DNA from 3 places in the Exiguobacterium sp. s36 genome. Region 3 is predicted to be linked to each of the others. Evidence: predicted binding sites of a transcription regulator. Region 3 holds the regulator's gene; each other region holds the start of a gene.
What was found. The regulator Rex, encoded in region 3, represses fermentation and respiration genes when NADH is low (regulators of the CRP and FNR family bind a similar motif). The targets are predictions, from matches to a motif close to TTGTGAAATATTTCACAA.
Positions count from the first base shown of each region.

Region 1 (10,062 bases), on a different contig from region 3:
AGTTGAAGTGGAGATTGCGTCATTTGGAAAATCCTTTCGCCAAAAAGTGAGCTTGGATCTCATTATCAAACAAACGCGCATAGATATCGCGGACGTATGGATCATGCGTTAAGCGAACTGCCGGATACGAAATCGCACCCGTCGCTTCAAATGGGACCGACTGAATCGACTCGATGTCCGTCGTGAGTTCCGTTTTATAAACGAATCCCGCATTGGCGTCACCTTGTTCGATGAGCGTCAGCACTTGTCTCACGTTTTGGGCGAACATGACTCGCGGCTCCACTTCCTCCCACACATCTTCCCCTTCGAGCGCCACTTTTGCGTAACGACCGGCCGGGACATTGATCGGATCACCGATGACGATGCGAGCACATGTATTTAAGTCGTCCCACGTCTCCGCGCACGGTTTCCCTTTCGGTGTTACGAGCCACAATTCGTTATGCAAGAACATATCCCGCTCTAGAATCGGGATTTGTAATCGGTCGACATCGTCAACGCTCGCGGCTAAAAAGATATCTGCCGGAGACCCGTGATTGATTTGTGCTCGCAAAGCGCCGCTCCCGTTCGTCACGACCCGAACATCAATCCCATCGAATTCCGCTTCAAGTTGTCGCTCGACCTCTTCCAAAGCCGGTCCTAAGCTCGCCGCTGCTAGGATGGTCACGGTGTCCTCCGAATCTGAACTCGACCAGACTTGACTTAGTAATAAGGCGACTGCCATCCCTATGATGACTCCACTCACCCGTTTCATGATTGATCACTCCTTTGCTTCTCTTTTATCGTAGCGATTGCTTCGCCTCCCATCTGTATCAAACGTCACAAAAATACACCCCTACGTCAGTAGAGGTGTGCCCTTATTAAGCGAACGTGCGCGCCCGCGGGAATAAAATGTTGTTCTCGAGATGAATATGTTCGAACGTATCCGATTCGAGCGCTTCTAACCGTTGATAGACAAGACGATACGTCCCACACGCACCTTCAGGCGGCGTATAGTCGTTCGTGATGTGCCGAAGCTCTTTCAAGATGTCACCCGCTGCTGCATGTTCTGACTCGAGCGAAGCCAAAATGTCATCAAGCTCCCGTCTCGTTTCAGCTGTCGGTGCCGTCTCATGACGAAGCAACGTCGGGAAGTCTTCCGTCTCTTCTTTGACGATATGTTGTTCAAGTTCCACTTTCAATTGATTGAACAATTGGTGAATGCGACCGAGGTGCGGATGATTTTGTCCGTGAACCCGGAACACTTTTGTCACATATGGTGTGAGCTGAGGCAATTCGTCCGTCAAAAACTGGTGATGCTTATAAATGATGTGCTCAATCAATTCCGAAGAAGAAGCGGCATCCCAATCGATGCTCTTCTCGTTCATCTCTTGCTTGCGTTGATAGAGCGCATTGACTTCTTCTAAAATATCTTCTGTCGACCGTTTCGATTTGTCAGTCGCTTCAGCGAGTGGTCGGTTGCCACCACAACAAAAATCGATTCGGTTCCGTTTGAAGATGTCTGCTGCTTGCGGGCATTGTTTGACGATTTCAGATACGTGCGTATCGCCCGTGAATGTCTGTGTCATCTGTCATAACCTCCATATTCGTTTTGACATGTTTAGCGTAGCAAGAGTTTGACGACAAAAATGTGAAATACGTCACATTTAGGTGAACGGGATTGCCTCGTTCCAAATTTGGACACAAAACAGCCCCTCATTTTGTGAGGGGCGTCGATTAATGGGAAGGCGTTTCAAACTGCTCTGCCTCTGTCGATCCGGCCAGTGCCGTCGTCGACGACTGGCCTCCAGAAATGACGAGTGACACTTCATCAAAGTACCCGGTCCCGACTTCGCGCTGGTGACGTGTCGCCGTATAGCCATGCTGCTCCGCCGAGAATTCAGCTTGCTGCAACTCGGAATAGGCAGCCATCCCGCGGGCTTTGTATCCGCGTGCGAGTTCGAACATTCCGAAGTTGAGCGAGTGGAAACCAGCGAGCGTGACGAATTGGAACTTGTACCCCATCGCACCAATTTCTTGTTGGAACGTTGCGATTTCCTCGTCTGACAGCTTCTTCTTCCAGTTGAACGAAGGTGAGCAGTTGTAAGCAAGCAGTTTGCCCGGATATTTCGCGTGAATCGCATTTGCGAATTGGCGTGCCTCATCCAAATCGGGCTCGGACGTCTCGCACCAGACGAGGTCGGCGTACGGTGCGTAGGCAAGACCACGCGCGATTGCCTGCTCGATGCCTGCCTCGGTGCGGTAAAACCCTTCCGGTGTCCGGTCACCGACGATGAACGGATGGTCGATTGGGTCGATGTCGCTCGTAATCAAATTCGCCGCGTGAGCATCCGTCCGGGCGACGATAATCGTCGACACTCCCATGACGTCTGCCGCGAGCCGAGCGGCAATCAAGTTTTTCACGGCCGTCTGTGTCGGTAGCAACACTTTTCCGCCGAGATGTCCGCACTTCTTCTCCGACGAAAGTTGATCCTCAAGATGGACACCGGCTGCCCCCGCCTCAATCATCGCCTTCGTCAGTTCGAACACGTTGAGCACACCGCCGAAACCGGCCTCCATGTCAGCGACAATCGGGGCGAACCAATGCGTATCGCCTTTTCCTTCCGCCGTTTGGATTTGGTCGGCGCGTTGAAGTGCCTGATTGATCCGTTTGACGACGCTCGGCACCGAATTGGCCGGATACAGGCTTTGATCCGGATACATATGTCCCGACAAGTTCGCGTCGGCGGCAACTTGCCAACCGCTCAAATAGATGGCCTCAAGACCAGCCTTTACTTGCTGGATGGCCTGGTTCCCCGTCAACGCCCCGAGCGCGTGGACGTAGTCCCGCTCGTGGAGTAACTCCCATAACCGTTCCGCTCCTTTTGTCGCGAGCGTATGTTCAATCAACACCGATCCCCGAAGTCGCATCACGTCTTCAACTCCGTATGGACGTTCGACCCCAGTAAATCGTTCCGACTGTATCATTTCCTCAACTTGTGCGCGTTGTTCGTTCATATCCATTCCTCCTGTATTATATTAATTCATGATTTAATCATTTGTTATATAACAGATGGTGCATGCTTAATCCAAGTATGCGCAACACTCAAGCGCCGACTTGAAGGACGAGTGTTCCATGCCGCAGCAGCGACAGACGTTTTCTTCATCACGTTCTTCCGGTTTGCGGAACACGACAACTTCTTCGACTGGCTCTCTCATGATTTGGAGCGATCCGTCGGCCCGATCGAGGACGAGACGCATCAAATCGTTCCCATAGACGAACGCCGTGTTCGCGAGCGTCGCTGTCGATTCCCCTGAGATGATTCGACGGACGACCCAACGTTCAATTAACTGTTCGCTTTCAATTTTTTTCGTTGTCATAATGATGCTCCTCCTTTTAAATTCGGTTCTAATGTCACTTGTTGTAAAAACTGTCGACGGCGCCGGTGCAAAATCGGTTCCGTATATCCGTTCGGCGACTCGTCGCCTTCGAACACTAAATCTTTCGCCGCTTGATAGGCGATTGAACGCTCCACGTCAGGCGTCATCGGACGATAATGCGGGTCCGACGCGTTCTGCGCGTCGACGACACCGGCCATCCGGACGAGCGTCGCTTCCACTTGCTCTCGACTACAGACGCCATGATACAACCAGTTGGCCACGTGCTGACTCGAGATGCGGAGCGTCGCCCGGTCTTCCATTAAGCCGACATGATGAATATCGGGCACTTTCGAGCAGCCGACACCTTGTTCGACCCAACGTACGACATATCCGAGCAAGCCTTGCAAGTTATTCTCGAGCTCCTCGTTCACGTCTTCGTCCGTGTAGTCACGCGTGGCAAGTGGAATCTCAAGCAACCGACTTCGTTCCATCACATGATCGAACGAACGAGCGGCCACTTCGCGTTGGACGTCAAAGGCGTCGACTTGATGGTAATGGAGCGCATGAAGCGTGGCCGCCGTCGGTGATGGGACCCAGGCCGTCGTCGCCCCGGATCGGACATGATTGATTTTTTCGCGCATCATCTCGCCCATACGGTCCGGCATGGCCCACATTCCTTTCCCGATTTGTCCGCTTCGGTGGAATCCGGCGTCGAGTCCTACCCGGACGTTCGACCGTTCATACGCGTCGAGCCAAGCCGAGGCTTTCATCTCACCTTTTCGGCGCATCGGTCCGAGCGTGAGCGAGGAGTGAATCTCATCCCCGGTCCGGTCGAGGAAGCCTGTATTGATAAAGACGATGCGCTCTTTCACTCGTTCAATGCAGTTCTTTAGATTGAGCGACGTCCGACGCTCCTCGTCCATCACACCAACTTTAATCGTGTGACGCGGCAGCTCGAGCACATCTTCAATCGCGTCGAACAAATCATTCGTGAAGGCGACTTCTTTCGAGCCATGCATTTTCGGTTTGACGATATAGATCGAACGTTCGCGAGAATTTTGTCTAGCGTCGAGATGACGGCTCGAGATGAGCGCTGTGAAAATCCCGTCCAGGATGCCCTCTGGCACTTCACGCCCTGCCTCATCAAGCATCAAATCCGTCGTCATCAAGTGTCCGACGTTGCGAATGAACAAGAGCGACCGTCCCGGTAGCGTGACTTCACGTCCTTCCGGTCCGATATAATGCCGGTCCGGGTTCAATTTCCGTGTGAGTCGTCTCCCGCCTTTCGTGAATGTCGCCTCGAGTGTTCCGTCCATGAGACCGAGCCAGTTCGAGTAGAGCTGGACTTTCTCTTCGGCGCACACGGCCGCGACCGAGTCCTCACAGTCGATGATGGCCGATAACGCTGATTCGAGCTCGATATCGACAAGTCCCGCTCGATCTGTTTTTCCGATTGGATGGTTCCGGTCAAACTTCAGCTCGACGTGAATCCCGTTGTGGACGAGCAGGAGCTTCTTCGGATCACTCGCCTCTCCGACGTAGCCGACGAGACAATCGTCTTGGAACGCGATGCGGTTCCCTTCGATGATGGCGTACGGCCTGCCCTCTGACACGAGATAACCGTCCGTTTCCTCATGTGAGCCTTCCCCAAGCGGAAACTTATCGTCGAGAAACTGTTTGGCGTAGGCGATGACCTTCGCCCCCCGTTCCGGATTATATCCAGCCGTCGGCTCCTCGTCCGTGTCGATGACGTCCGTTCCGTACAAGGCATCGTACAAGCTGCCCCAGCGAGCATTCGCTGCGTTCAACGCATAGCGCGCATTATCGAGCGGGACGACGAGTTGCGGACCGGCCTGGACGATTTCTGCGTCGACGTTCGTGACGTCGATCGTAAAGTCTGGAACGATTGGCTCGATGTAATTGATGTCTTGCAAAAATTGTTTGTATTGGTGCTGATCAAAGGTTGGTCCATGTTCCTTGTACCAGTTCTGTAACAGTCGTTCGTATGCTTCTCGTTCTCGCAACAATGCCTCGTTCCGTTCTGTGAAGTCGTCTAAAATTTGACCGACCCCAACCCAAAACTGTTGCCGTGAAGCCTCTTCGGGCAACACCCGCTCGGCAATCAAGTCGACCAGCGTACGATGGACACGATATGTGCCGATTCTTACGTATTGTTCCAAACCATCACATCCTCCCGAATAATTGTTATATATCAGTTGAATATAATATAGACTATTATATAACAGTTTGACAACAGTTTTTTTGAATCTTTTTATTTGCCTTCTCTCTTCAAACCGATTAGGATGAATTGTGTGACCTATCAATGATTGATTCATCAATTAGTTTTAAGGAGGATGTCTCATGCGCGACGCCTGTTCGCTCAGCGACGAAATCCTTTACCACGTCATCACCGTACAAAAAGAACTCGCCCAACTGTTCGATACGGAAATGGACGGACTCAGTTCGACCCGCTTCGATATTTTGAGCAACTTGCATCACGTCGGACCGTTACGTCAACGTGAACTGCAACAACGGGTCGGAGTCGACCATGCCGCCATTACGCGTCACTTAAAACAACTCGAGACACAAGGCTTAATCACGCGCGAACGATGTCTTCAAGACAATCGAGTCATCTTTGTCGATTTGACGGATGACGGTCGCGAGCGGATTGCACATTGGACCGAGCAAAAGAAGTGCTTGTCGGACCGACTTTTTGTAAACATGAAGGTAGAGGATCAACAACAGCTACTCGAATTGTTAAATACATTACAAACCAACATTCAACACGAAAGGAAGACCCTTATATGAACACGACTACACAAAAAGACTTTATGGAGATCGTCAAAGGACGCCGCTCGATTCGCGTATATGATGAGAACGTCAAAATCTCGAAAGAAGAGATGACACAAATCTTGGAGGAAGCGACGACGGCTCCGTCTTCACTTAACCTGCAACCATGGCGCTTCGTCGTCATCGATAGCGCGGAAGGGAAAGACACGCTCCTCCCGCTCGCAAGCTTCAACAAACGCCAAGTCGAGACGTCATCTGCCGTCATCGCCATCTTCGCCGATTATCAAATGGCCGATTACACAGAAGAGATTTTCGATACGGCCGTTGAACGTGGCCTCATGCCTCCAGACGTCCGTGACCGCCAAGTCGACATGATTACAGGCATCTTCAAAGATGCGCCGAAAGAATCGATCAAAGACAGCATCTTGCTCGACTCAGGTCTCGTCGCGATGCAGCTCATGCTCGTCGCCCGCGCCCACGGCTACGACACGAACCCGATCGGTGGCTACGACAAAGCGAACATCGCGGAAGCGTTCGGCCTCGAGAAAGAGCGCTATCTTCCGGTCATGCTCCTCTCAATCGGAAAAGCCGCGGAAGACGGTTACCAATCGGTCCGCTTCCCAATCGACCGCATCACAGACTGGAAATAAGCAAAAGCTCAAGCGCCTCGGCGCTTGAGCTTTTTTTATCCGATGTATTTGACGACCTCATTGAAGTCACGGCGTGTCTTCGGCGCGAAGTCACGGGCCCGATGTCCGAACGCGACCATGACCGAGAGCGACCAGGCGCCTCGTTCCATGACGCCTTCTGAAATCAATAATTCGTCAATCTCCGCTTGATTGAACCCTTCGATCGGGCATGAGTCGACGCCGATTTGGGCAGCGGCCGTCATCATGTTGCCGAGCGGGATATACGTTTGGCGTTTAATCCACTCTTGGAACACACGCTCGTCGTCCAACAGTCGATAATCTTGTTCTTGGAACTCACGGACACGTTTTACCCGAAGGGCGTACTCGTCTTCCGTCCGTCCTTGGACGTCCGTGACGATATGACGGATATAGTCCGAGTCGTAGCGCATCGCTTCAGGCGTCCGCGCCAAGATCAACACGAAATGGCTTGCCGTCAACGCCTGCCCTTGCGCCCCCCAAGCATGGTCTTTAATCTTTTGGAGCAAGTCTTCGCGACGAACGACGACGAACTGCCAAGGCTCGAAACCGAACGAACTTGGTGACAGGCGGCCTGTCTCCAAGATGAATTCGAAATCTTCCTCATCGATTTTGCGGTCCGCGTCGAACTCCTTCGTCGCTTGACGCCAACGATACGCGTCTAAAATCTCTTCTTTTTTCACGATGATCCACTCCCCATTCACCAAGATGACTCCATCATATCAAAACGATAAATGAGAAAGCGCTCATGAAGATTCTTCAAGGGCAATCGGACGTCCTGCACGTAGCGAAACGGCGTCTCATCGTTCAGAAAATGTAAGTACTCATCGGCTGGATAATAGAGGATGAGATCGACCGGACGCGGCGTTCGCTCGACCGAGTCGATGATATTCGCGACGACCTGCCGGAACACGTTCACCGAGAACGGGTTGAAGAAGTAAAAGCGGTTCGCCTCAGCCGGCACCTCAAACTGTTCGGCGTAGCCGCGGACGAGCTGAACACTGCCACGCGTCCGGTGTTTCTTGGCGTAGTTCATCCAATTCTCAAGTGCCGCTTCGTGGAAGCCGCCATCCATCTCGATGCCAATGGCCCGAACTCGGAACGTATAGGCGAGATAAAACGGGAGGCGCCCTTTCCCCGAACCGAAATCGACGACCGTGTCCGTGGCCGCGAGCGGATAGGCGTCACGCAACAAGTCGAGCGCCTCATAAGGAGTCGGTTCATAGCGGTGGTATTCGGCCGAGGCCGGGAACCCTTGTTGCGGTTTCGCCGTCTCGATTTGAAGCAATCGTTCATAGTCTTGTTCAGTCATAAATCTGTCCTTTCTTGGATGGCGCGGAAAAATGGATGACGCTCCATCTCTTGTTTGAACGCCTGTCGTTCTTGCCACATCACGTAGCCGACATAGAGCGGGATGAGCAACTTGAACCAGCTCGGCACGAGGAGCATCCCTGTGACGGCAAGCGGGATGAGACGTAGCCATAAGTTCCGATGACGCGGCGTCCGTATATAGAGTAAGATGGCCGACGTACGCCGGGCGGTCCCAAACCGATTCGGTCTCGGTCGATAGAGCGGACGCTTGCGCCGGCTCGGCTTCTCGATTGCGCCCGACGTGGATAATAATGCCCGGTCAAAAGCGGTACGCAGCGCCTCACTACGTTCGAGTTCTTGGCTAAGAAATGGATGACGCGTCATCCACCCCTCTCCCACATATATCGCAACCGCCACGAGGCCGCTACCGAGAACGACCGCCCCTAAAGGCGAATCGCTGAGGAGCGCATACATACAAACGAACGTCACACACGTGACCGTAACTCGTAACATCCAATTGCTGCGCCGGACCGTCAATTGATAACGGATCCACGTATGAAGCCCGGTCAAAAACAGGAGGCTGATCCCAAATGCGGATATGGAGACAACGGGCCAACCGTCAAGCCAAAGCACGGGGATGAACATCAATAGGACAAAGAGGAGCGTTGAACCTAGTTTGATGGCGTGATAAAGCAACGAACCGTGCTTCAATTTATGAATCAAAGAACGTTTGGCCACCAGTGTCACGTCCGCCCGTTCGACCCAGACGAAAAACGGATTTCTAAGGAGTACGATTCCAATTCCAAGCGTCCAAACGAACATCGGTACTTGGCTCACCCATCTAAGCTCGCCTTGCCAAAGCAATCGGTATTGGTACCCGAGAAAGATGGCGAACGGAATGACGCCGTACAGAACGACTGTCCAATCCAAGATGAGCCGCCACGTCTTCCACTGTTTGGTCACATGGGTGCGGACACGTCTAACGAACAGCTGATGTTCATTCATCGCATGGCCACATCTTCCATCATGTCGAACAGCGACTCGCCTTCGGTTTGCAGGCTGAGACGCAATTCATCTTTCGTCCCACTTGCGAGCATGCGTCCGTCATCGATCCAGACGAAGCGGTCGCATAACCGCTCTGCCGTATCGAGGACGTGGGTGACGAGAAGCACCCCGGTGCCTTGACGGCGTTCCGCTTCAAGTAAACGAAGCAACTGAATCGTCGTCGTCGCGTCGAGTCCGACGAACGGCTCATCGACAAGGAGAAACTTCGCCTCTTGGATGAGCGCCAACAGAATCATCGCTTTTTGCTTCATCCCTTTTGAGAACGAGGCGATATAGTCGTACCGGACCGTCTCGAGCCGAAACAGACGCAGCAATTCGTCTGTCCGCTCGCGAGTGTGAACACTCGTCAATTCCAATACGAGAGCGATATGTTCCTCGAGCGTCAAATAATCATAGTAAACCGGTTGCTCGGGGATATAGGCGTAGCGGTCGATTTTCACCGTTCCACGCATCCACGGGATTGTTCCGGTGAGACAGGCGAGCGTCGTGCTCTTCCCGGCCCCGTTCGACCCAATCATCCCAACGATTTCGCCCGGTCGGACCTCAAATTCGATGTCCTCAATGACCGACTCACCGCGTTCATACCCGGCTTGTTCAATGTGAACGTCCATTCGAACCTCCTTCGCAAAAAGTCGCCTTTTCAGGCGACGTCATCGAACGATATTGACCGAAGAGAAAACGAACTTGTCATAGCGGTGCCGGGCGAATGAATATTCGAACGGCTTCCCGTTACTCAAGTAAACGACTTGTTCGACTTCGATGATTGGGTCAGTAATGTCATTCTTCAAGTAGCGTTGGTCGTACTCGTCAGGCTTGTCGGCTCGAATCATCTTGTGTGAACTCGTAATCGTGTAACCGAGCTCCTGTTGGATGT
Region 1 is NZ_JACSLW010000003.1:172,751-182,812, reverse strand. Features, by position in the region: gene modB (molybdate ABC transporter permease subunit) at 1-23, opposite strand, end outside; gene modA (molybdate ABC transporter substrate-binding protein) at 20-751, opposite strand; gene ric (iron-sulfur cluster repair di-iron protein) at 858-1,565, opposite strand; gene aceA (isocitrate lyase) at 1,714-2,994, opposite strand; gene KNP95_RS08785 (hypothetical protein) at 3,061-3,357, opposite strand; gene KNP95_RS08780 (malate synthase G) at 3,354-5,537, opposite strand; gene KNP95_RS08775 (MarR family winged helix-turn-helix transcriptional regulator) at 5,719-6,165, shown strand; gene KNP95_RS08770 (nitroreductase family protein) at 6,162-6,797, shown strand; gene KNP95_RS08765 (NAD(P)H-dependent oxidoreductase) at 6,833-7,495, opposite strand; gene KNP95_RS08760 (class I SAM-dependent methyltransferase) at 7,513-8,124, opposite strand; gene KNP95_RS08755 (ABC transporter permease) at 8,121-9,128, opposite strand; gene KNP95_RS08750 (ABC transporter ATP-binding protein) at 9,125-9,799, opposite strand; gene KNP95_RS08745 (GntR family transcriptional regulator) at 9,839-10,062, opposite strand, start outside.
Region 1: ric (iron-sulfur cluster repair di-iron protein) is a predicted target of Rex. The motif match lies at 1,626-1,643, and genes of this name have one in related genera.

Region 2 (10,062 bases), on a different contig from region 3:
AAACGATGAAATCATTCTTTTCCGAACCGAAGGCAACGACATTGCCACGACGACGTTCCCGTCAAATGTTAGCGGTGCAGTGGAAGTCATGGAAGGGAACTGGCACGGCATATTCGTTCAAGATGGTCGTGTTCATTTGATTTATCGTGACGGTTATGATGGACAAGCAGCAACAAAAATCGCCGTGTTTGATGAAGGGGCGGTTGAAATCACCCTTGAAGAAATCTCAATAGAAGACGGCTTTATTTCTAGTGTTGTCGGAACATCCAGGTTTTACGATGAGAACCGGATGACCATCGCAGCCGATAATCGTTTCCTCCCGGTACGTCTTGGGACATACGAAACGATAACCGAAGATGGTCAGACGTACACGAACGAGACGGAACGTCCAGGCGTGTATGCCTATGACACTGAAGAGAAGCGTGTCGTCGAGTTAAAAGCTGAAGGGGATATGTGGGGCGCAACCGTCTATGAGGATCAATTAATCGTCTTGCAGGAAGATGGGACCGAATTCGTTGTCGACTTGAAGACTGGAAAGCAATCGACGCGACAAGTCATCGATGGTTCGGTCGGCACGACTTGGTATGTCGATGACCAACTGTATCATATTCGCCCGACGAAAGAAGGGGCCGTCATTGACGTCTATCAAGATGGAAAAGCCATCTCGAGCGCTGTCGTGAAGGCGACGAACGATGCGGCGAAAGCGTTGGTGTCCAACACGAAATATTATCTACAATAACAAATAACCGAGAGGCGACCGCCTCTCGGTTATTTTGATGGTTTCGGGACGATGACCCCGTCTTCTAAATCGAGCAACATGTCAATTAGTTCCGCGCAGAACTCTGGGAACTGATCGAGGAACGCACCCGGACCGACCTCATCGGTGAAGTCGATATACAGGTCCGATACGTTACCGGCCATTTTCGCCGGAAGAGCGAGGAACGCCGACCCGAAACGCCAGCTACCTCGGATATCGAGCAGCTTGCCGAGCATGATGTCACCGACCTCACGTTTTTCCGGGAGATTGACGCGATACGTCTCTTTCGTCTCCCAGTCGCGCAGTCCTTCCTCGGTCACTTCAAACACCGAGCAACGCGGGACCGCCAAGCCACGGAGCGCGTGATACAAGGCAGGGGACATGTCGGCTTTTTGATCTGCCAAGTAGCGGCCGTGCGGTGTCATCCCGTCCTCGTCCGTCTCGAAGAAGACGGCCCAGTCGATGAACAGGTCGCGGAATAGCTCGGCGTCTTTCAACTGCCATGTGCCTTCCGAGGCGATCTCTTGAATATAGTTCGTCCAATGTGTGCTGCGCGCGAGCGCGGCTTGCTCATACAACTTTTTCAGCTCGGCCAGCAATTCGGACTCTTCTACAAGCAAAGGGAATGGAATTACTTTCCGCTCTTTTTTCATCGGCGCGGTCCTCGTTTGTTCGCAGGACGCTTCACGACCGGCGGTTTATCCTCGATCCGTTTCTCGATGACGTCGCCACGATAAATCTCGAGTTCTTTCAATTCGACGCCGAGTTGGCGGGCGAACGATTTCAAGTGCGTCAAGTCTTCATCCGTCACGAGCGAGAGCACGGTCCCGGCCGCATTCCCGCGTGCCGTCCGGCCCGAGCGGTGAATGAAGTCGTCAATCGATTCTGGCAAATCGAAGTGGACGACGTGCGTCACTTCTTCGATGTCGAGACCACGGGCCGCGAGACCTGTCGTGATGAGGAGCGGATAGTCGCCTTTACGGAATTCGCGAAGCGTTTCGACACGTTCACGTTTCCCTTTTAGGCTGTCGAGCATCCGGTAGTTCACTTTCATTTTATCGAGTTCGCCTCTGAGTGGTGGCAAGAATGAGCGGTTGTTGATGAAAGCGAGCGCTTTGACACCGTTGACGTGTGACAAACGACGAAGCAATTCCGGCTTGTAGCGGCGTGTCGTCAACATGTAGCCGTACGTCACTTGACTGCTCACGGCTCGTTCGATTTTCACGTGTGCCGGCTCCTTTAAGAACGGGGCCGCCCATGCTTGAAGCGTGTCTGTGAGCGTTGCCGATACGAGGGCGATTTGATGTTCGTGCGCCGTGTGCTTGATGATGCGTTCGGCGGCTTCTGTCAATCCGCTGTCGATGATTTGGTCGGCTTCATCGAGGACGATCGTGTGCGTCTCATGAAGCTTCAATTTTTTCTTGTCGATCAGTTCGACGAGTCGGCCTGGTGTCCCGACGATCAAATGCGGCTTTTTCTTTAAGCGATCGATTTGACGTTTCAATTCGACACCGCCAATAAATGAAGCGATGCGGACATCACCTTTCTCGGTAAATCGTTGCGCGACCGTTTGAATCTGCATGACGAGCTCACGCGTCGGCGCGACGATGACGACTTGAATTCGGTCGTTCGATGCGTCGATTTTTTCAATGGCGGGTAACAAATAAGCAAGCGTCTTCCCGGTACCTGTCGGCGCTTCAATCGTGACGTCTTTACCGTCCAACAGAAGCGGGAACGCTTCGGCTTGGACCGGCATTGGTTCAGTGAAGCCAAGGCGATCCCAGGCTTCGTTAATAAATGGTTTTGTAAAGTTCATATCATTTCTCCTTATCGTGGGGCAAAAACAAAGGAAGCATAAGTGCTCCCTGTTTTAAATATAGCGAACATGTTCCGTGTCTTGGTCGAATGAAGAGCGAAGTGTCTGTGTGAACGTCTGTCCGTCCTCGATGAGTTTGATATGCACATCGATTTGGTCAGCCGACGCCTCAACGCCTTCAACGGTGAAGCCTTGATAGACACGATACTGCAATTCTTTCGTCAACCGTTCGTATGAGGCGAGCTCTGGATATGTCGCTGCCACGTCAATCGGGCGCGAGATGAGCGCAGCGAGCAAGTTATCGCGGTAATCGATAAAATCCTCGTTTTCGATGTCGTCGTCAAACCGAATCCAAAAACCTGCGTCTTCAAATTCTGTGATAAATCCATCACGTTGTTCACCGTTCGCTTCTACTTTAAGGGAGATGCGGTCACCGGCTTTCAAGTCGTGATCAGCTGTCAATAATTCGTACGTCATGGGAAGAACCCCTTCCTCTTCTACAATGTTCTGCCTTCATTGTGTCCGATGTAAGGCAAAAATTCAAGTTCTATCCCTGAGTCGTGATATACATCACACTAAAAACTGTACAAATCGTCACATCCGAATTCAGATGATACAGAATCGACTTGAATCGCGTCGTGACGTGATTTATCTGTTTCATAGTTAATGAGAAATACGTTATAACAGAATTTAAAGCGCTTACAAAAACGGCTTCACGCCAACGTTCATGAGATTGTTACAACTTTCACAAGAATGTAAAACATAATGTTCACGTTTTCACGTAGACTCAACTTATAGAAAGCACGCAGTTATCTCAACTATGAGGAGTGACCCACAATGGCAACCGAAATTAAATCAGCCTGGTCAGGATTTGTACCTGGGCAGTGGACGAATGAAGTGAACGTCGGTGAGTTTATCCGTTTGAACCGACATGAGTACACAGGAGACGACCGTTTCCTCGTCGGACCGACCGAAGCGACGAATCGTCTTTGGGCACAAGTGATGGAATTGACGAAAGAAGAGCGCGAACGCGGTGGTGTTTGGGCAGTCGATCAAAACAACCCATCGACAATCGTCTCGCACGGACCAGGATACTTAAACAAAGAGCTGGAGAAAGTGGTCGGCGTTCAAACGGACGAGCCGTTCAAACGTTCGATTCATCCGAACGGCGGCATCCGGATGGTCGACGCTGCACTTGAATCGTATGGCTTCGAGCCGAACCCTGAAATCACAAAGATTTATTCGGAAATCCGCAAAACGCATAACCAAGGTGTCTTCGATGCGTATACACCTGAGATGCGAGCAGCACGGAAGTCTGGGATTATCACAGGACTTCCTGATGCCTATGGCCGTGGACGGATTATCGGCGACTACCGTCGCGTTGCCTTGTACGGGTTAGACTTCTTGATTGCCGCACGTAAAAAAGACTTGGCGAACCGTGGCGGTTTCTTATCAGAGTCTGACATTCGGACACGGGAAGAAATGTCTGAACAGCTCCGGGCCCTCCAAGAGTTGAAACAGCTCGGTGCGGCGTACGGGTTTGACCTCGGCCGGCCGGCGGAAAATACACAAGAGGCATATCAATGGGTTTACCTCGCTTATCTCGCAGCCGTCAAAGAACAGAACGGTGCCGCCATGTCACTCGGACGTGTCTCGACATTCCTTGATGTATACGCAGAGCGTGACATCGAAGCGGGTCGTTTGACCGAGTCGGATGTCCAAGAAATCGTCGACCACTTCATTATGAAGCTCCGGATCGTCAAATTCTTACGCACACCAGACTATAACGAATTGTTCTCAGGTGACCCAACATGGGTGACCGAGTCAATCGGTGGGATGAGCGAAGACGGACGCTCGAACGTGACGAAGAGCTCGTTCCGCTTCTTGCATTCACTTTCGAACCTCGGACCAGCACCAGAACCGAACTTGACGGTGCTTTGGTCGACGAAATTGCCAGAAGGCTTCAAACAATATTGTGCGAAGATGTCGATTGAGACGTCCGCTATCCAATATGAGAACGACGACCTCATGCTTCCAGAGTTCGGCGACGATTATGGCATCGCCTGCTGTGTGTCACCGATGAAAATCGGGAAACAGATGCAGTTCTTCGGAGCCCGCGCCAACATGGCGAAAGCACTGCTTTACAGCATGAACGGAGGCCGCGATGAGAAGAGTGGTGACCAAATCGCTCCGGTTTGGGAGATGAACACCGAAGACGTGCTCACGTACGACAAGGTATATGCTGACTTCGACCGGACGCTCGATTGGCTCGCCGAGCTCTACGTCAACACGCTCAACGTCATCCACTTCATGCATGATAAATATGCGTACGAACGAATCGAGATGGCGCTCCACGACCCTGAGATTTTACGGACGATGGCATGTGGCATCGCCGGCCTCTCGGTTACGGCGGATAGTCTTTCAGCCATCAAATATGCGACCGTGAAACCGGTCCGCAACGAGCAAGGCATTGCTGTCGACTTCGAGACAGAAGGCGATTTCCCTAAATTCGGCAACAACGACGACCGTGTCGATGCGATCGCCGTCGAGCTTGTCGAGTCGTTCATGCAAAAAGTACGCAAGCATAAAACATATCGCGACGCGCTCCATACGCAATCGGTCTTGACGATCACATCAAACGTCGTCTACGGCAAAAAGACAGGGAACACACCGGACGGACGTCGCGCCGGCGAACCGTTCGCACCAGGTGCGAACCCGATGCATGGCCGCGATACGAAAGGGGCAGCTGCGTCGCTCTCATCAGTCGCGAAACTCCCGTTCGAACACGCGCAAGACGGAATTTCATACACGTTCTCAATCGTACCGAAAGCGCTCGGTAAAGAAGAAGTGGCCCGTGAACTCAACTTGGCGGCACTCCTTGACGGTTATATGGGCGGCGAGCATAAAGGACATCACTTGAACGTCAACGTCTTCAACCGTGAAACGTTGCTCGATGCGATGGAGCATCCGGAAGAATATCCACAGCTCACCATCCGCGTCTCTGGCTATGCGGTCAACTTCATCAAGTTGACGCGCGAACAACAAATCGACGTCATCAACCGGACGTTCCACGGTTCATTGTAAACAAAGGCTTGGCAGCCTTCACTCGAGGGCCGCTCATTCGTTAGGAGGTCATTTCGATGACAATGGGATATGTACACTCGGTCGAATCGTTTGGAACCGTTGACGGCCCGGGAATTCGTTTTATCGTCTTTTTACAAGGTTGTGCGCTTCGTTGCTTGTATTGCCACAATGCTGACACGTGGGATTTCAAAAAGAATAACCATCGTTCGGCCGAGGACGTCATTCAAGAAGCGCTCAGCTATCGTCCGTTCATGGAAGCGTCAAAAGGCGGCATCACGATTTCTGGGGGCGACCCGCTCGCGCAGCCAGAGTTTTTAGAGGCGCTGTTGCGTGAAGCGAAGAAACACGGGCTTCATACGACACTCGACACGTCGGGTGCACTTCGTCCCCCTAACTTGGATGCAATTTTAGACCATACGGATCTCGTGTTGCTTGATATCAAACATATCGACGATGACATGTGTAAGAAACTGACAGGACGGAGCAACGTCAACACGCTCGCGCTCGCTGAACATTTATCCGAGCGCGGAACGAAAATGTGGATTCGCCACGTCCTCGTCCCGGAATGGACACTTGATGAAGGAGCGCTCCGCCGCACGGCAGCGTTCATTCAAAAGCTCGACCACGTCGAGAAAGTCGAAATTTTGCCGTACCATGAGATGGGCGTCTATAAATGGGAGGCGCTCGGTCTCGACTATCCGCTCAAAGGAATTAAACCCCCGACGACGGAAGAAGTCGAATGGGCGGAAGGGATTTTACAAGGAACCGTTTAAAAAACTGCGCAGACCGTCATGGTCTGCGCAGTTTTTGGATTACAAATGTTTTTGACTGACGTGCTGACGGATGGCGGCCTCATCGAGCGGACGTTTGGCGACGCCGGTCTCGACGGCAGCTTTGGCAACCGCGACCGCCACGGCCGGTGCGATTCGTTCATCGAATGGGCTTGGGATGACGACCCCGTTCGCCAAATCTTCTTCGGTCAATAAATCGGCAATCGCGTGGACGGCCGCTTCCTTCATATCCTCATTGATTTCGCTGGCGCGAACGTCAAGTGCGCCCCGGAAAATACCTGGGAAGGCGAGGACGTTGTTCACTTGGTTGGCGAAATCGGAACGGCCGGTCGCGACGACACGCGCCCCGGCTTTTGTCGCGAGGTCTGGCATAATCTCCGGAATCGGGTTCGCCAGAGCAAAGATGATTGGATCGACGGCCATCGAGCGGACCATGTCTTCCGTGACGGCCCCGGCCGCCGAGACACCGATAAAGACGTCGGCACCTTGAAGCACGTCGGCGAGCAATCCTTCGTGTTGCTTCCGATTCGTCGCTTTGGCGATTTGATCTTTGAACGGGTTCATCCCTTCGACGCGTCCTTCGTAAATCGCGCCTTTCGTATCACAGATGACGAGGTCCTCGACACCGAAACGCTTCAACAGTTTGGCGATGGCGATGCCCGCGGCTCCGGCACCGTTCATGACGACACGGAGTTCAGGCATCGTTTTATCGACGAGGCGCAACGCGTTGACGAGACCGGCCAAGACGACGATGGCCGTCCCGTGCTGGTCGTCATGGAAGACAGGAATCGGGAGCGATTGTTTCAACCGGGCCTCGATTTCAAAGCACTCGGGTGCTTTAATGTCTTCTAAGTTGACGGCACCAAACGTCGGTGCGAGCAGTTCGACCGTCCGGACGATTTCATCGACGTTATGCGTATCGAGACAGATGGGAAACGCATCGACGCCGGCGAAGCTTTTGAACAAGACGGCTTTTCCTTCCATGACCGGCAGTGCGGCTTCTGGACCGATATTGCCGAGACCGAGCACGGCGCTCCCGTCCGAGACGACGGCGACCGTGTTGGCGCGGAGTGTGTAGTCATACGAGAGCTCTTTATCTTCAGCGATGCGACGGCACGGTTCGGCGACGCCAGGCGAGTAGGCGAGACTGAGCGCTTCTTTCGTGTCGACATCGACTTTCGGTGTCGTTTCCAATTTTCCGTGATGGAAGGCATGCATCTCGAGTGCGCGTTCGTTCAATGTTTTCATAAGTCTCTCCCTATAATTAGCGATTTTAATCTGTGACAATACGAATCCATTGTAACGGAGAAACCGCTTACTTTCGAGGGTTTTACCTGCATTCGGACGAACTATTTCTGAACGATTGTTCACAAATGTCGGATTGCTGATAGGAGTTGATGCTAAATTTCGGGAAATGACAAAGGAGCCACAATATTTCTGTGACTCCCTTTGTAGATTAAGCTTTCGTTTTTCGTTTCTTCTTCTCGGCGAGACGAGCCGCTTCCGCTTGTCGTTTTTCGGCGTAGCGGAGTTCGCGCTCGAGTTTGACGAAGCTTTGATAGCGTTTCGCATCGAGCGTTCCGGATGTGATGGCGGCTCGGACGGCACAGCCCGGTTCGTTGCCGTGCGAACAGTCCCGGAACCGACACGTCTCGGCGAGCGCCTCGATATCCCGAAACGTATCGTCGAGATGATCGGCACCGTCCCAAAGGCCAAATTCACGCATCCCGGGTGTATCGATGACGAACAAATCGTCAATCCGGAAAAGTTCGCGATGCGTCGTCGTATGCTTGCCGCGTTCATCGCTCTCGCGGACGGCCTGTGTCTCGGCGACGGTCGTCCCGGCGAGCGCGTTCGTCAGCGTTGATTTCCCGACACCAGATGAGCCGACGAGCACGATGGTGCTTCCGCTCGGCAGTGCGGATCGCAACGCCTCGACGCCGTCACCAGTGACTGAACTGACAGGGAAGACGTCGACCCCAGGCACTGTCAACGTAAGTTCGTCGACAAGTGCATCTGCGTTGTCGACTTGGTCCGATTTCGTCAAGACGATGAACGGCGTGGCGCCGGTTTCCCACGCGGCGAGCGAGTAACGCTCGAGCCGACGCAGATTGAAATCGTGTCCGCACGCCATCGTGATTAAGATGAAGTCGACGTTCGCACAGATCAGCTGTTCGCGCGTCTCGTTGCCGGCGGCTGCCCGTGATAGGACAGTACGCCGTTCAAGGAGACGTCGAATTACGCCTTGACCGTGTTCGCGAACGGTGAACTCGACGAAGTCACCGATGACCGGGTAGTCGCGCTCGCTTTCGGCCTCATGTCGAAATTTCCCGGTGACGCTGCACGTGTAAGCTGCATTTTCGGTCGTGACCGTGTACATATGTTGGAACTGTGCCGTGACACGCCCCGTTGTGATTGTTGTTTGATTCAAATAGAATCCTCCTCTTAGTGATGGAGGACAGTCGCCCTCCGATTGGCTGACAAGGTATATACTGCGTTGAATACGGTACTCATAAAACATCATCCTTTCATTGTTCGATGCCTCTAGTATAGCACAGGATTTGAGAACGCTATCATCTCAGTCTACAGACCGAGGGAAAACGGGCCTTGCGCTCGTCGCGCTATAAAAAATAACGTATTATGATAAGAGTGTACTTAACGAGGAGGGATGATAGATGAATCGCCAGGTGAAACAAGTGTTGTTCATCGTGGCCGCGATCTCTTTAGTTCTCGTTCTAATCGGCTTTTTACCGAATATGATCATGTTCGGTTTGGGGGCGCTCTTAGCACTGTGGGCTGGAGTCAGATTCATGGCCGTGACACATGTCGGCGCAAAAATCGGTTACGGCGCGCTTGCCTTGATCGGGATCATCACAATTTTATCGAATATTTGGGCGTTAATCGGGATTGTGGTGGCATGGGTATTGTTTAAAGGGTATATGATGTATGCCAACCAAAAACAAGACGTCGAGATTTTGAATGCGGACGGCTCGCGTGCGAACCGGAGCAGCTTTCAATCGTTTGATCAAGTGTGGCAGAAGTTTGTAAACCGTCGCTAAGCTTCACAAGGAGGATATTATGATGAAAACACCATTTGACCAGTTTCGTGATTTAGCTAACGAGTTGACGAAAGAATTGTCGAAAGAGATGAAGAAGTTCCAAGATAAAGAGGGTCCACGTTCGGCACCGCGTTCAAGCGGGGAGGCCGAGTTGAACCGTCACATCCGTGGTGCTGAAAAAGAAGCGATGTCTGTCGAACGTCTCGTCGAACGTCAAAAAGCGCTCCTCGATGAGCTGGCGACAAAACGTGATGACGCTAAACTGATGGCGGATAAGCGTTACGAGCAGACCGAGCTCGCCAAACAAGCGGGCGAAGAAAAACTCGCGGAGCGGGCCGCACTCGAGTCGAAGCATTACGGTGAGCAGTATCGTTACTTTGAAGGGTTGCTCGACGAAGGAGCGCGTGAACTCGACGCCCTCGAGCGCCGTGCCCTCGAGATGCGACTGAAACTCGATGAGATGCAAAACAAACGCTATGAGTTCGCGATGCGAGAAAACCTTGATTTATTGAAAGGTGCGCTCGATCAAATCTTCGGAGCGGAGACGTCGAAGAC
Region 2 is NZ_JACSLW010000005.1:127,845-137,906, forward strand. Features, by position in the region: gene KNP95_RS11775 (hypothetical protein) at 1-739, shown strand, start outside; gene KNP95_RS11780 (hypothetical protein) at 769-1,410, opposite strand; gene KNP95_RS11785 (DEAD/DEAH box helicase) at 1,407-2,573, opposite strand; gene KNP95_RS11790 (hypothetical protein) at 2,628-3,050, opposite strand; gene pflB (formate C-acetyltransferase) at 3,411-5,657, shown strand; gene pflA (pyruvate formate-lyase-activating protein) at 5,714-6,430, shown strand; gene KNP95_RS11805 (NAD(P)-dependent malic enzyme) at 6,470-7,696, opposite strand; gene rsgA (ribosome small subunit-dependent GTPase A) at 7,905-8,879, opposite strand; gene KNP95_RS11815 (lmo0954 family membrane protein) at 9,124-9,507, shown strand; gene KNP95_RS11820 (PspA/IM30 family protein) at 9,530-10,062, shown strand, end outside.
Region 2: pflB (formate C-acetyltransferase) is a predicted target of Rex. The motif match lies at 3,307-3,324, and genes of this name have one in related genera.

Region 3 (10,062 bases):
TATCGCGCCATTCCGAAGGCGTGAGATCGAACGTCGTCGCCCGATGTTGTTTTGGGACGATAACGCCAGAGCCGACGAGCAAGTCCTGCTCACGGTCGTGCATCAAGAAGTAGCATGTCTCATTCTCGGCGACGATCGTCTGAGACGGGTCAAGTTGAGGATGACAAAATGGACAAGTTGACATCGGGTTGGTACACTTCCTTTCTATATGAAGTGTACCAAAAGGGGGAGCATTATGAATGAATTGATTGATATGATGGTTGCCCAGGCCGAACGAGAGCAGCGCACGATTATCGCCATCTCGGGACACGGGGGTGCCGGGAAGACGATATTCGCAGACGCCCTACGCGAGCGCCTCGGAGACGTAAACTACATCAATACCGACCCATATATCACGGACTCAATGTTACGGAAGAGCGCTATGCTCGATTACACGGTCGACGGGCAGGAGCATCATTATAAGATGACGGCTTGTCATCCGTCCGCGCACCATCTACCTTCTCTAGAGCGTGACGTTCGCATGGTTCGTGAAGGCATCGGTTTTTTCACGATTGACGTTCCATACCTTGAACGCACTTGGATTGACCCGACAAAACGGATCACCATCATCGAAGGCATGAGCGTCGCGTTCCTCGCCGCCGATTCGTGGGATGTTTCGGCTTATCTATATACCGACAGTGATACTGAGTTTGCACGACGTTCCGTTAGAGATATCCAGCAACGGGGAATGGATCTCGCATATTTACAGGCTTCGCACGAAGAGCGTCGACTCCAATACGAGCTGTTCATGCATCCGCAGCGTGAAAAGTTCCAAACAATCGTCTCGACGAGTAACAATGTTTGGACAATTGAAAACCACCGCTTATGAAGAACGGTGGCTGCGTAACGTTTCTTGAATACCGAGTCCAAGTCGATCCTGTTCTCGTTCGAGTTGGTCCCACGTGAGCGAGCGATGGCGCATCGTGACGTCATTGGCGATTGACTCGAGTGTACGTTGCTTCTCGATATTGTCGAGCCAGTAATAGACGTCGACCCCGTCCTCGTCGACCCGCCAGAACGATTTGACGACTTCGAACTCGTCGGCCCAGTCACCGACCGGTTTGAATCCATACTTCTCGACGAAAGGATACGGTCGTTCTTCTCCGATCGGGTCGATGACGTTACGGACGAACATGAGCTCGAGCCCGGCATGTTCGGTCGCCTGTAACAAGCGTTTCAAGGCAGGGAGCGGTTCGACTTCGACTTTTTCGATGACATCGAACCAGACCCGTTTGCCGTCGGTGTCCCAGACGGTCGCTTCGACGCTGTATGGTGCTCCGGCTGTTGATGGGGCATACATCGTCAAATCGAACGTGAACGGGATGTGCTCTTCAGCACCCGGTTCAAGCTCGGCGGATAGGACGATTGGGACTTCTTGCAAGTCGGCCTCCCGATTAAACTCGTTGCCTTCGAGCGTGATATCTTTGAACGTCGTCAAAAAATTAAGCGTCAACTCTTGCAGGCGCACGACATGCGAAGTGGTGTTCAACACCCGCAGCGTTCCATGAACGGTCTCGTTCGGAATGAACGGGACAGTGTGAAAATAGACGGATGCGTCCAGTTCGGAAAAGAACCATTTTTTAAAGCGATTACCCCATTTCGACATGACGGTCGCGCTCCTTTTCTCTTATAGATTGCACTCTTTTAAATGTTCCCGATTCCAATTCTGAAAAAACATGAAGAAAAAGGTTGCATTATATAACTACTTCACTTATTATAGAGGATGTCGAAACAATTCAAACCATCGCGGGGTGGAGCAGTCTGGTAGCTCGTCGGGCTCATAACCCGAAGGTCGTCGGTTCAAATCCGGCCCCCGCAACCAATTTTTATTTAATTTCATATGTCGTCGCGGGGTGGAGCAGTCTGGTAGCTCGTCGGGCTCATAACCCGAAGGTCGTTGGTTCAAATCCAGCCCCCGCAACCAATTTTTTAAATGAGATAGCGAAACGATGACGTTTCGTGTTTTTTTTTGCGTAAAATTGAGTGTACAATGAGTACGTATCGCTAGAACCGACTAAAGGAGAAACATCATGTATACATTGATTACCCATTCTGCGGCTGAGACGCAGGCGGTGGCAGAGAAGTTGGCCACACTTGTCAAAGCCGGGACGGTCATAACGTTGAACGGCGACCTCGGTGCCGGTAAGACGACGTTCACCCAGGGCTTTGGTAAAGGCCTCGGTGTCACGCGCAACGTCAACAGCCCGACGTTTACCATCATGAAACAATACCAAGGGCGCTTGCCGCTCTACCATATGGACGTCTATCGTCTCGAAGACACGGGGGACGATATCGGCCTCGAAGAATACATCAACGGCGATGGTGTCGCCATCGTCGAATGGTCGAACTTGATCGAGTCATCGCTTCCGAAGGAACGGCTCGCCATCACAATCGAGCGAATCGGGGACGAGGAACGTCAACTGACGTTCGCGCCCGTCGGCGACGTCTATGATGCGCTGGTGAAGGAGGTGCTCGCATGAAGCAACTGATGATTGATACGGCGACGACACGTCTATCTGTCGCCCTCAGTGAACACGGACAGATTCAAGCCGAGGCGACGGTCATGGTCTCGAAAAACCATGCCGTCACGCTCATGCCGATGATTGAACAACTGATGAATGCGGTCAAATGGACACCGACCGAGCTCGAACGTATCGTCGTGACGACAGGTCCGGGATCTTATACGGGTATCCGCATCGGTGTCACGACCGCGAAGACGCTCGCCTACACGCTTCAAATCCCGCTCGTCGGGGTCTCGGCGCTCCATCTCATGGCGGCGGCCCCGAATACGGAGCTCCCGGTCGTCGCGCTCATCGATGCCCGTCGTGGCAATGCGTATATCGGTCACTATCAACAGAACGAGGCCGTGACACCCGACCGTCACGCCTCGGTCGCAGCTTGGCTTGAAGCCAACATCACAGGACCGTTTGTCGTTGTCGGTGATGTCGAACCGTTCCGTGAGGTACTCGCGTCTTACGACTATACCGAAGCACCGGCCGCGCATAGCTATGGCCGGGCAAGCGATCTCGTCGCGTTAGGTGACGTCACGGACGATGTCCACGCGTTTGAGCCTGAGTATCTGCGTCTCGCTGAAGCGGAAGCAAAATGGCTCGAGGGACAAAACAATGGCTGATATTAAAGTTCGGCGCATGAATTGGCTCGACGTCGAGGAAGTGACCAAAGTCGAAGAAGCGTCCTTCGCCATCCCATGGACGAAAGAAGCGTTCATGAACGAGATGCTCAAGAATGAGCAGGCCGTCTATTTTGTCGCCGTCCATGAACGTCGCGTCGTCGGGTTCGTCGGCGTCTGGCAAATCGTGGACGAAGGGCATATCACGAACATCGCCGTCTTACCGGAATATCGCGGACAAGGCATCGGCAATCTGCTGTTGACGCAACTCGTTGAATTCGCTCGCTCGAAGTCATTGGCGGCGCTCACGCTCGAAGTGCGCGTCTCGAATATCGGCGCCCAAAAGCTGTATGAACAGTTCGGTTTCGAAAATGCCGGACGTCGGAAACGATACTATCAAGACAATAATGAAGACGCCTATATTTATTGGGCGAAGTTAGGAAGTGAAACAGATGGACACATCGCTCATCCTCGCGATTGAATCGAGCTGTGATGAGACGTCCGTTGCGCTCGTGCGTGACGGCAAGACGCTCTTATCGAACGTCGTCTCGTCGCAGATTGAAAGCCATAAACGGTTCGGTGGGGTCGTGCCCGAGGTCGCCTCGCGTCACCACGTCGAACGAATCACGTACGTCATCGATGACGCCCTCAGTGAAGCCGGCGTGACGATGCAAGACGTCGACGCCGTCGCGGTCACGCAAGGACCAGGTCTCGTCGGGGCGCTGCTCGTCGGAATCAGTGCGGCCAAGGCGCTCGCTTTCGCCCATAGTAAACCGCTCATCGGTGTGCACCACATCGCCGGACATATTTACGCGAACGAACTCGTCGAGGAGATGGAGTTCCCACTCGTCTGTCTCGTCGTCTCGGGCGGACACACGGAGCTCGTCTATATGCCCGAGCACGGTGTGTTCGAAGTCATCGGTGAGACGCGTGACGATGCGGCCGGAGAAGCGTACGACAAAGTCGCTCGGACGCTCAGTCTGCCTTACCCGGGTGGTCCTGCCATCGACCGTCTCGCGGCCGATGGGGAAGACACGTATAAGTTCCCACGGGTTCGGCTCGAGGCAGGAAGTTTTGACTTCAGCTTCAGCGGGCTCAAGTCGTCAGTCATCAACGCCGTCCATAACGCCGAACAGCGTGGGGAGACGGTCATCCCTGAAAACTTGGCGGCCAGTTTCCAAGCGAGCGTCGTCGAAGTGCTCGTCGAAAAAGCGATTCGTGCCGTAAAAGAAAAAGGAGCGAAACAATTGCTCGTCGCAGGTGGCGTCGCAGCTAACCGTGGACTCCGTACTGCGCTTCAAGAAGCGACGGACCGCGAAGGCATCCGCCTCGTCATCCCACCACTTGATCTATGCGGAGATAATGCCGGTATGATCGGGGTGGCGGCACATCACGCGTATGTGCGCGGAAAGCGCGATACACTGGCGATGAATGCGGTTCCTGGGTTATCCTTAGAAGAGAGCATGACAGTCTAGGGGGAAATAGAGACATGACGAAACGCATCATCATTGGAGGTCTGGTCGTACTGCTCGTCGTCGCGACGTTTTTGCAAGTACGGGAGATTATCCGCGCCTATAATATCGCCTATCAAGAAGAAATCGTGCCGGAAGCGACACGCGTCCGTTCACTCACAGGAGCAGAATCGCTCGAAGGCATCGGCCGGGTCACGGGTGAGAACACGCTCGTCGAGACGTTGTACGGCTATAAGAGCCTAGACGATCAAAATATCGAGAGCGTCATCGTCGTCGACCGCAACCTCGGCGTTCAGCCGAAAGCGAGCGACGCGTATTACGAGATTGCGCCGGGACGAGAAGCGACCGAAGAAGAAGCGGCGAAGTTCGAGGATATCGTCAACGAGTTTGACGAAGAGCAATTGTTCGCGCAAGTGATCTCGACGCATGAGGCGAAGTATGTGACGAACCGTGAGGAGACACTCACGTTCTATAAAGTGTTCGTCCGTGACGTCGATACGAACGAGTACGTGTTCTTTATCACGGAAGACGGTCTCAAACTCGACTTCCATACACGCGGGTTCCAACCGCTACGTTACTTCTAACTATTAAAAGGGAAGCCGGTCTCCATGATGGAGATCGGCTTCCCTTTTTTATACGTCCGGATGATGTTTGTTCTGTTTGTACCACATATTCACCCAACTCACGATGAAGACGAGCAGGGCGAGCACCCACATGAGGAGCGTCGACTGATAGAAGTGTCCCCACACCGAGCCTGGGGTGTAAAAGCTGTGCACGGTCACATCGACCGGCCAGACGACGAGGCGGATGAACAGCGTGCTCATGAGCAGGCCGCTCAACAAGCTGATCACAATCCCGCTCCACGTCTGGATGATGAAGCCGATGACGACCGGCAAGAAATAAAACAGGAACGACGGGACGACCGTCGGCTCCCCGCGAATCAGTTCGGATACGAATTCCGTCCCCGTCGGCACGATATAGGCGAGACCGCTCAGGAAGGCGTGCATCCATTCGATTCGCATCGCACGGAATCGCATCATGAATGGAGCTCCTCCCATTCTGCGTACAGTGCCGTGATCGATTCTTTCGTCGCGTCGGACTCGGTCGACAGTTCCTGTGCCCGGGCGAAGTCGTTGAAGACGTCCGGTTCACACAACAGCTGCTCGATTTCCTCGAGACGCGCCTCGTGTTGTTCGATCGTGAGCTCGATTTCCTCGATCCGTTGTTTCATCCGGCGTTCCTCGCGTTGTTGTTCCTTGTCGGCGCGCTGTTTCTTGACGATGACTTGTTTCGTCTCTTCGCGGGCGAGTCGGGCCAGGTCTTCGAGTTCTTCTTTCTTCTCGACGTAATATGAATAATCGCCGAGATACTCGTCGATGCCGTTCGGCGTGATCTCTAAGACGCGCGTCGCGAGCCGGTCGATGAAGTAGCGGTCGTGCGACACGAACAGAATTGTGCCCGGATAGTCGACGAGGGCGTTCTCGAGAATCATCTTCGAATCGAGGTCCAAGTGGTTCGTCGGCTCATCCAAGATGAGCAAGTTCGGTTGCTCGAGCTTTAGTTTCGCGAGCGTCAAGCGGGCCCGTTCCCCACCCGACAATTCATGGACACGTTTCATGACGTCGTCACCGCTGAACAGGAACTGTCCAAGCAGGCTCCGGACTTCTTGTTCGCGCATGAGCGGCCAGTCGTTCCAAATCTCGTCGATGACACGGTTGGCGTCCGACAAGTTTTGTTGTTCCTGGTCGTAGTAGCCGATTTCGACGCCGGTGCCGTAGCGGATGTCACCGGTAAGGGGCGGCTGTTGTTTCGTCAACACTTTCAGGAGCGTCGATTTGCCGACTCCGTTCGGGCCAACGAGGGCGACCGATTCGCCGCGCTGCAATTGGAAGCGGAGCTGTTGGGCGATCGGTTCTTCATAGCCGATGGCAAGATCGCTCGCACTCAATACGTCGTTCCCGCTTTGACGTTTGATTGAGAACGAGAGGACGGCACTGCGCTCATCACCGTCCGGCGCTTCCATCCGGTCGACTTTCTCGAGACGTTTGCGGACGCTCTGGGCCCGCTTCGTCGTCGTCGCCCGGGCGATGTTACGCTGGATGAAGTCCTGCATCTTGGCGATCTCTTCTTGTTGCGACTCGAACTGCTTCTTCTCTTGCTCGTAAATGGCAGCCTTCTGTTCAAGGTACTTCGTGTAGTTGCCGACGAAGCGACGGCTGCGGTGGCGGGACAGCTCATAGACGACCGATACGACGCGGTCGAGGAAGTAGCGGTCGTGGGAGACGATGAGGACGGCGCCTTTATAGCCGCTCAAATACTTCTCGAGCCAGCCGAGTGTCTCGATGTCCAAGTGGTTCGTCGGCTCATCCAAGATGAGCAGGTCTGGACTTTGGAGCAGCATCTTCGCGAGAGCGAGACGTGTCCGCTGTCCGCCGGAGAGCGTATCGATGCGGCGTTCGAAGTCGTCCGGATAGAACCGCATCCCGTGAAGGACAGAGCGGATCGTCGCCTCATATTGATAGCCGCCACGGTCTTTGAACGTATGCTGTTCTTCATCGTAAGACGACAAGAGGCGCTCATAGGCGGCCGGGTCGTTCAAGATGCGCTCAGAACCCATGTCTTGCTCCATGCGGCGCAGCGTCTTTTCTTGTTCAATTAAATCGGTGAAGACAGTCAACATTTCGTTCCACATCGTCTCGTTCGACTCTAACCCTGAGTCTTGGGCGAGATAGCCGATGGTGACATCTTTAGGCTTCATGATGTCGCCCGAGTCATAGTTGTATTCCCCGGCGATGACTTTGAGCAGTGTCGACTTGCCGGCACCGTTACGGCCGACGAGCGCGACGCGTTCGCCTTCTTGAATTTCGAGTTTGACGTTCTCTAAAATCGGCTCGACGCCGAATGATTTCGATAAGTTATTGACTTGCAGTAGGATCAAGTGAAAAAACCCCTTTCTCTCTATTTAGTATACTTTATTTCTTCCCCTTTTCAGGTATATTCATTGAGTGGTCATGTGAATTCGTTTACAATCAAGGTGTATGAAATTAGATTCGTTTGAAACGCGTCGTAAAAAGGAGGCTCTTTCCGTTGAGTCAAAACGAACCAAAGATTCCGCAAGCGACAGCCAAACGGTTGCCACTATACTATCGGTTTATCCAAAGCCTACATTCATCAGGAAAACAGCGTGTCTCTTCTGCTGAACTGAGCGAGGCGGTCAAGGTCGATTCGGCCACAATCCGTCGCGATTTCTCGTACTTCGGTGCGCTCGGTAAAAAGGGATATGGCTATAACGTACAGTATCTGTTAGACTTTTTCCGTAAGACACTGAATCAGGACGAGATTACGAACGTCGCCTTAGTCGGGGTTGGTCATCTTGGGACAGCTTTCGTCAACTATAACTTCCTTAAAAACAATAACACACATATCGTCGTCGGGTTCGACGCAGACGAGACAAAAGTCGGCACGACGATGTCCGGTGTCCCGATTCATCACGTGGATGAGATGGAACAGATCATGAAACAAAACAAGATTGACGTCGCCATCTTAACGGTGCCGTCTACCTATGCGCAGCCTGTCGCGGATGACTTGGTCCGCTTCGGCATCAAAGGCATCTTGAACTTCACTCCGGCCAGGCTTACTGTGCCGGACACGGTCCGCGTCCATCATATCGACTTGTCGATCGAACTCCAGTCGCTCATTTACTTTATGCAACACTATCCATCTGCTGAGGGGGTCCATCAATAATGGAATTACTATCATCGTTGCTCGTCGTCGGTATTCCTGGGGGAGCGAGTATCTTCATTATCGCCATCGTCGCGCTTATCATCTTCGGGCCGAAGAAATTGCCTGAATTCGGACGCGCCGCCGGACAAACGCTCCGTGAGTTCAAAAATGCCACAAACGGCATGATGAACGAACATGACGAGAAAGATAAGAAAGAACTTGAGAAGAAAGAGCAGTAATCATGAATCATCAACCTGATCAAGAGCGGGCGCTGTCCGACCACTTGACAGAGCTGCGGAGACGACTGATGCTGTCGGCATTTGTCGTCTTTGCCTTCTTTCTGATCGCTTTGCCGAGTGTCAAATACGTGCTCGCCTATCTGCAGGCGGACCTTGTCGAACGAGGGCTCGAGCTGAACGCCTTTGGGGTCGCGGACCCGCTCATGATTTACTTGAACTTGGCGCTCGTCATCGGGCTCGTCGCGTCCGGTCCGTTTCTACTGTATCAACTGTGGGCGTTCGTCGCACCTGGTCTGCATCCGAACGAGCGGAAAGCGACGCTCGCCTATATCCCGATCATCTTCATCTTGTTCCTGATCGGTCTTGCGTTCGCCTACTATTGGTTGTTCCCGCTCGTCCTCGATATCTCGACGGACCTCGGGCAAGACCTCGGTCTGACGCAAATCATCGGGGCGTCGAACTACTTCACGTTCTTGCTGCAACTGACCATTCCATTCGGACTGTTATTCCAGTTGCCGGTCGTGACGATGTTCTTGACGCGCATCGGTGTCGTGACACCGTACTTCCTGTCATCGATTCGGAAATATGCGTACTTCGCCTTGTTCGTCGTCGCAGCCTTCATCACGCCGCCGGATTTGACGTCGCACCTCATGGTGTCACTGCCGCTCTTCTTCTTGTATGAGATCAGTTTATCGATTTCACGCATCACGTACCGGGGTGTGCTCCGACGTGAGAAAGAGGCGATGGTGAAAGAACAGATGGATTTGATGAAACAAATGAATGAGAAGTAGACACCATGTCATGCGACGTGGTGTTTTTTATAATTTTAGGGCTATTCAATTTTGAAAAAACAACTTAAAATTAGGAGGGTTAAATCAAAAATGGATTATTTTTGAAAGTTGTGCATTCATAAACAGAAATGAGGAGACTGATGAATAAGTGGTTATGGAGCATGCTTGTGGTGCTCGTCATGATGGTAGCACCAGGAGTAGAAGTCCGAGCAGAGGACTATGTCAAGCCGGTAACTATTCCGACAGGGGAAGTCGTAGGAAACAGTGAATATGTGTGGCGTTCAGGGGATCCTGAGAAGCTTGTTCACATTCAGACCGGTGAAGAATATACGTTACCGATTCGTGTGTCTGTTCTTCATAACATTCACGCAATCGGAGACGGTCGATTCATTTTGGAGGGTTGGCAAGAATGGATGGTCTGGAATCCTCAAACCGGTTCAAAGACGGTCTTTCCAATTGAGGCAGGGAGCGGACTTCATGCGGTCGTAGATATTAATCTGGCAGCAGAAACGGTATTGTGGACTGATGACAAAAAATATGTCACCACGTCAATCTCAGGGGACATCCTCGGCTCAATCCCGGTGGCAAGTATGTATGAAGCATACGGACTGCTCGACGATGGGAACGTCCTCGCATTCGTGGACGGTCAAGTGACGAAACGGACGCCG
Region 3 is NZ_JACSLW010000007.1:102,072-112,133, reverse strand. Features, by position in the region: gene KNP95_RS13570 (HIT family protein) at 1-184, opposite strand, end outside; gene KNP95_RS13565 (uridine kinase family protein) at 236-868, shown strand; gene KNP95_RS13560 (sporulation protein) at 863-1,645, opposite strand; tRNA gene KNP95_RS13555 (tRNA-Met) at 1,785-1,861, shown strand; tRNA gene KNP95_RS13550 (tRNA-Met) at 1,887-1,963, shown strand; gene tsaE (tRNA (adenosine(37)-N6)-threonylcarbamoyltransferase complex ATPase subunit type 1 TsaE) at 2,070-2,519, shown strand; gene tsaB (tRNA (adenosine(37)-N6)-threonylcarbamoyltransferase complex dimerization subunit type 1 TsaB) at 2,516-3,172, shown strand; gene rimI (ribosomal protein S18-alanine N-acetyltransferase) at 3,165-3,650, shown strand; gene tsaD (tRNA (adenosine(37)-N6)-threonylcarbamoyltransferase complex transferase subunit TsaD) at 3,622-4,644, shown strand; gene KNP95_RS13525 (hypothetical protein) at 4,659-5,225, shown strand; gene KNP95_RS13520 (hypothetical protein) at 5,274-5,681, opposite strand; gene KNP95_RS13515 (ABC-F family ATP-binding cassette domain-containing protein) at 5,678-7,579, opposite strand; gene KNP95_RS13510 (redox-sensing transcriptional repressor Rex) at 7,729-8,385, shown strand; gene KNP95_RS13505 (twin-arginine translocase TatA/TatE family subunit) at 8,385-8,603, shown strand; gene tatC (twin-arginine translocase subunit TatC) at 8,606-9,394, shown strand; gene KNP95_RS13495 (hypothetical protein) at 9,535-10,062, shown strand, end outside.